Agarilytica rhodophyticola: one gene and its partner. The protein of the gene in region 1 interacts with the protein of each later gene in a pairwise test. Links are inferred from orthologs where the notes say so. Each region holds a gene or a part of one and is shown in the gene's direction. Other genes may lie near its edges. The genes, in order: acpP and BVC89_RS04345.

The links.
Region 2: the proteins of acpP (region 1) and BVC89_RS04345 interact in binary tests that used the Escherichia coli proteins (3 or more experiments, as listed by UniProt). The link is inferred for Agarilytica rhodophyticola from one-to-one orthologs.

Annotation. Positions count from the first base shown.
Region 1 is NZ_CP020038.1:2,717,652-2,720,641, forward strand. What follows is about bases 109-2,768. They hold acpP (acyl carrier protein), read left to right. Parts: upstream 109-1,150; coding sequence 1,151-1,387; downstream 1,388-2,768. Other genes in these bases: fabD (ACP S-malonyltransferase), read left to right, coding at 109-178; fabG (3-oxoacyl-ACP reductase FabG), read left to right, coding at 210-953; fabF (beta-ketoacyl-ACP synthase II), read left to right, coding at 1,719-2,768. In the rest of the region: more of fabD, read left to right, coding at 1-108; more of fabF, read left to right, coding at 2,769-2,954; pabC (aminodeoxychorismate lyase), read left to right, coding at 2,979-2,990. UniProt on the Escherichia coli protein: Carrier of the growing fatty acid chain in fatty acid biosynthesis.
Region 2 is NZ_CP020038.1:1,019,958-1,023,152, forward strand. What follows is about bases 253-3,117. They hold BVC89_RS04345 (YbgC/FadM family acyl-CoA thioesterase), read left to right. Parts: upstream 253-1,416; coding sequence 1,417-1,818; downstream 1,819-3,117. Other genes in these bases: ruvB (Holliday junction branch migration DNA helicase RuvB), read left to right, coding at 370-1,404; tolQ (protein TolQ), read left to right, coding at 1,888-2,574; tolR (protein TolR), read left to right, coding at 2,577-2,993; tolA (cell envelope integrity protein TolA), read left to right, coding at 3,004-3,117. In the rest of the region: Holliday junction branch migration protein RuvA, read left to right, coding at 1-251; more of tolA, read left to right, coding at 3,118-3,195.

The DNA of each region.
Region 1 (2,990 bases):
CCCCGTGCGCTGGGTATCTTGTGTTGAATATCTCGCTAAAAGTGGGGTAGAGGCTGTTGTTGAATGTGGTCCGGGCAAGGTGTTATGCGGCCTCAACAGACGTATTGACAAAAGTCTTAAGTCATTCGCTACAGAAACTAACGATGCGTTGCAGTCGGCTATAGAAGCAGCGCAATAGTCATAGTAAAAATAATGTAATAAGGGGTCTTATGTCACTTGAAAATAAAGTAGCGCTTGTTACCGGAGCAAGTAGAGGAATCGGCGCGTCCATAGCTCAGCACCTCGGATCATCGGGAGCCATTGTTATTGGTACTGCCACGTCATCGAATGGGGCGGAAAAGATCTCGGCAACACTGAAAGAAAGCGGTATTAGCGGTGAAGGGATGGTACTAGACGTAACAGATGCAGATTCTGTTGCGGCGATGATGAAGTCAATACAAGAAAAGTATGGTGCTCCTCAGGTGTTGGTAAATAATGCGGGAATCACCAAAGATAACCTGCTAGCGCGTATGAGCGACGACGAGTGGTTTGATGTAATTAACACAAATTTAAGTGCCGTCTATCGATTAAGTAAGGCATGCTTACGAGGCATGATGAAGGCAAAGTGGGGAAGGATTATCAATATATCCTCGGTAGTTGGGCAAATGGGTAATGCTGGGCAAACTAACTATGCCTCCACCAAGGCTGGGGTGACCGGGTTTACCCGTTCCCTGGCTAAAGAAGTCGGCTCTCGCAACGTGACAGTGAATGCTGTGGCCCCCGGTTTTATTGCCACTGATATGACAGATGCATTGTCAGACGATCAAAAAACACATATGTTAAGCGCTATTCCTATGAAGCGTTTAGGCGAACCAGAAGAGATTGCAAAAGTAGTGAAATTTCTCAGTTGTGATGAAGCGAGCTACATTACTGGTGAAACTATCCATGTGAATGGCGGAATGTATATGTGTTAACTTATTGATTCTTAAAAAGAATTTTTTATTATTACAAACTTTTTTAGAATGAGACGTTACAACAGCAAGAAATAGAGTTAAAATGCGCGCACGTGCAAGTCGGAGCAACGTTCGGTGTGGCTTTCCGTGTGGACTTGACTTGATCTACTGATTGTACGGCTTGACATCAGATTATTATTTAGGAGTTAAGAACGATTATGAGCAGCATTGAAGAACGTGTTAAGAAGATTGTCGCTGAGCAGCTAGGCGTTAAAGAAGAAGAAGTAAAAAATGAGGCCTCTTTTGTTGAAGACCTAGGAGCAGACTCTTTGGATACCGTTGAATTGGTTATGGCTCTAGAAGAAGAGTTCGAGACAGAAATTCCGGATGAAGAAGCCGAAAAGATTACAACTGTTCAGTTAGCTATCGATTACATCAACACGAATTTAGCATAATTTGCTCTAATTTCACTGTTGAAGTCTTTTTTAAAAGCCGTATCTATGTTGCATAGTGCGGCTTTTATTTTTATTTGTATTTCCTTACTTTATCGTCATAATCAGTTGCTGCTTTGATATTTTGCTGCTGCGCGTTCCTATTGCAGTGGAATTTAATAGGAGTGAAGCTTGGGTTATTGAGCGAACCATTGAAAAGCCGGTGTTGTCTCATATTTCACTGTATAACGTCTTTTTTATTACAGTAAACTCAAGGCGATGGGTGTAATATCTGTCATTTGGTGTCACTTGAATACTATATTATGAAGAAAAGTAAGTTTGTTGGGAGGCCTTTGTGAGTCGCAAAAGAGTGGTTGTTACCGGACTTGGAATTGTAAGTTCTGTTGGGCATAACGTGCAGCAGAGCTGGGATAGTATTGTTAATGGCAGGAGTGGTGTAGCTAAGATAAGCTCCTTCGACGCGTCCGCATTTGGTACTCAAATAAGTGCTTCAGTGAAAGATTTTGACGTTTCACCTTATTTAGAAGCAAAAGAAGCTAGGAAGATGGATGTCTTCATGCAGTATGGCATGGCGGCAGGCATTCAAGCCGTCGAAGACTCTGGCCTTGAAGTTGATGAAGAAAATGCAGCCCGCATGGGATGTATTATTGGGTCTGGAATTGGTGGTTTGGAGTCCATTGAAGAAACTACTTTGACTATTAACGAGAAGGGGCCCAGGAGGGTGTCTCCTTTTTTTGTGCCAGGCTCAATTATCAATATGATTGCTGGCAACCTCTCCATTCGCTATGGTTTTAAAGGTATCAATCTTGCGATTGCGACTGCGTGCAGCACCGGTACACATTGTATTGGCCTTGCTGCAAGAGAAATTATCCACGGTGCTGCCGATGTCATGGTGGCCGGTGGCGCTGAGATGGCCACAAGCCCGGTAGGTATAGGCGGCTTTGGTGCTGCCAGAGCGCTATCAAAAAATAACGATAACCCGCTTGGTGCCAGCCGTCCATGGGATAAAAGTCGTGATGGTTTTGTTCTTGGTGATGGTGCAGGCGTGCTAGTTTTAGAGAGCTTAGAGCATGCTCAGAAAAGAGGCGCTAAAATTTATGCCGAGCTAGCAGGTTTTGGCGCGAGTGGGGATGCACACCACATTACTATGCCTTCAGGCGCAGGCGCAGAGCTTTCGATGCAAAATGCTCTAAATGATGCGCAAATTTCACCTTCTGATGTGGAATACATCAATGCACATGGCACATCGACCCCGGCGGGAGATATTGCCGAAAGCAATGCTATCAAGGGTGTCTTTGGTGACCATGCTTATAAGATGGCAGTAAGCTCAACCAAATCTATGATTGGTCATCTTCTCGGTGCCGCAGGTGCGGTAGAAGCTATTTTTTCGGTATTATCTATAAGCGACCAAGTTGCGCCTCCCACCATTAACCTCGATGATCCTGATGAAGGCTGTGATTTAAATTTCGTTCCGCACACGGCTCAGCAGATGCCGATTAGTGTAGCCATGAGCAATTCCTTTGGCTTTGGTGGTACTAACGGAACACTTGTATTTAAAAAGTTCAATTAGCAATAAGGGCCGTCGAGAGCTATTGTGAATGGCGAT
Region 2 (3,195 bases), 1.7 Mb from region 1 along the record:
TCGAGATGCGTGACAAACTAAAAGATTGGAGTATAGAAAAAACTCCAGATAGTAATGAGAGTGGGATTATTAAGCTCGACGAGCCTGCCTCAAACGTTAATGACATGATTGCAGAAGCTGAGAGTGCCTTGATTGCCCTGGGCTATAAGCCAACAGAAGCTACTAAGGCTGTCTCAAAAGTAAAAAATGGTGATGTTCAACGCAGTGAAGATTTGATTCGTCTGGCATTGCGCGGAATGTTGCCTGCTTAGCATTTTTTCTTAAAAAGTAAGCTAGCACATAACATTGTGTTGAATTGCCAGTTTTTGGCATAGAAAACTGTTATTGTATTTTTAAACGCCAAGTTTTCATTGGTAGAGTAGTGACATAATGATCGAAGAAGATCGTATTATTGGGCCAAGTGCTCAACCAAAAGAAGAACATCTCGACCGTGCAGTCAGGCCTAAACGCTTACAAGACTATATCGGCCAGCCAGCTGTTCGAGAGCAAATGGAAATATTTATCGGTGCGGCCAAAAAGCGTAACGAAGCCCTCGACCATACCTTAGTTTTTGGACCGCCTGGGCTCGGTAAAACTACCCTGGCAAATATTATTGCCACTGAAATGGAGGTAGATTTAAAAACTACCTCTGGCCCCGTTCTTGAAAAAGCTGGGGATTTGGCCGCTTTGATGACGAACTTAGATGCAGGAGATGTACTATTTATTGACGAAATCCATCGCCTAAGCCCCGTTGTAGAAGAAGTCTTGTATCCGGCAATGGAAGATTTTCAGTTAGATATCATGATTGGAGAAGGGCCTGCTGCGCGCTCGATTAAATTAGATTTACCCCCGTTTACACTGGTAGGGGCGACAACAAGAGCGGGTTTACTAACCTCGCCTCTCAGAGACCGCTTTGGTATTGTGCAGCGACTCGAATTTTACAATAAGCAAGATCTCACCAAAATTATTGTTCGTGCGGCCAACCTGATTGGAGTAGAAATTGACGAAAGTGGCGCTGCAGAAATTGCTAAGCGTGCCCGCGGAACTCCTCGTATAGCCAATCGTCTTTTGCGTCGTGTTCGCGATTACGCAGAAGTTAAATCAGACGGCAAGGTGATCGCGGAAATAGCCGATCTCGCACTGAATATGCTTAATGTTGATGAAAACGGTTTTGATCATATGGATCGCCGTTTATTGCTGACCATGATAGAAAAATTTGCTGGCGGGCCAGTCGGGGTTGACAGTCTAGCTGCTGCGATTAGTGAAGAGCGTGATACAATCGAAGATGTGCTTGAACCCTATTTGATACAACAGGGGTTTATGATGCGAACGCCAAGAGGAAGAATGGCAACGCAGCTTGCTTATCAGCACTTCGGTTTGCACGCACCTAATACGGTGAAACAAGATTCACTACCTGGGATATAAGTGCAGGACTCCATGACTTTGGACAACGAATTTTTTTTTCCAATACGTGTCTATATCGAAGACACAGACGCAGGCGGTATAGTTTTTTATGTGAATTACCTAAAGTTTATGGAGCGAGCTCGCACAGAACTTTTACGTAATAAGGGTTTTCCAAAACCTGCTGTATTAGACGATGGAAAATTAATGGTGGTAGTATCGGCGAAAGTCGATTATAGAAAACCAGCTAAACTTGATGATAATCTTGCTGTCACAGCAAAAATTATAAAGCTTGCTCGCACTTATATGGTGTTTGAACAAAAAATATTTTGTGACGGATTTTGCTTAACTGAAGCTGAAATTAAGGTCGCATGTGTAAATCGCGATACAATGCGTGCCTGTGCATTTCCTAAACGATTAGTTGAACTACTCAGTTAAACAAAGAAATGTCATGTGTAAAATACATACCTTTGTCGTAACAAAGCATACAGGAAGGGGATTTATTTCATGAACGATGAGCCACTGTCGATTATCCATTTGATATCGAATGCGAGCTTACTTGTCCAACTAGTAATGATGGTTTTGGTTCTTGCATCCATGATTTCCTGGTTAATGATTGTGCAAAAAGCAATTTATCAGCGTAATGCCCATCGTCATTTACGAGCGTTTGAAAATACTTTTTGGTCCGGTGTTGATTTAACTCAGCTATATCGACAAGGTAATGCCAAGTCTGGCAAGAATAGTATCGAGGGAATAGAAAATATTTTTCGCTCTGGGTTTAAAGAGTTTTCCAGTCTGCGTCAACAGAGCGGCACAGAGCCTGATGCGATTATGGAAGGCACACAAAGAGCGATGCGTGTGGCTTTGTCGCGAGAACAGGAAAAGCTTGAAAGTAACCTACCTTTCTTGGCGAGTGTGGCATCTGTAAGCCCCTACATAGGCTTGTTTGGAACTGTCTGGGGGATTATGAATTCTTTCCGTGGACTCGCTAATCAAACCCAGGCAACATTGGCGACAGTTGCACCGGGTATATCAGAGGCTCTAGTAGCAACGGCCATGGGTTTGTTTGCAGCAATACCCGCAGTACTTGCGTACAACCGTTTTGCAGCCAAAGCAGAATTTTTAACGGGTAACTACGAAACTTTTGCTGAAGAATTCTCGTCAATTTTACATAGGCAAGTACACGCGAAGTAATTATGGCTGGTAAAAAACGTAAACCAATGGCTGAAATTAACGTCGTTCCTTATATTGACGTTATGCTCGTTCTGTTGGTCATCTTTATGGTCACAGCCCCCCTCTTAATGCAGGGGGTCAAGGTTGATCTGCCCCAAGCGCCCTCTGCACCGGTCGACAAAAAAGACGAAGAGCCAATAATTGTTTCGGTAAAAACTGACGGCACTTACTATATTAATCTTGGCGATAAGCAAGAAGATGCAAAGCCGCTTAAAGATATTGCTAATACGGTGAGCAAAGTTTTACGGCAAAAGCCTGAAACTACTGTTCTTGTGTGGGGGGATACAAAGGTACCCTATGGCGTCGTTGTAAGCTTGATGACTGAGTTGCAAAATGCAGGTGCACCAAGCGTGGGTCTCGTGACAGACCCTCCACGTTAAGTGGTGTACTATGGAATTTTTAACTAAGTTCGTTATTCCTGCAACAGTAAGTCTAGTGATTCACGCTGGTATTTTTTTAGCGTTGACTGTTAGCTGGGAAGGTAAAACGGAAGTTAAGAGAGTTATTCCTCCCAAATATGTTGAAGCTAAGCTGGTAAAGTTAAAGGATACTTCGAAAAAAAAAGCGTCAGCAAAAAAGCAA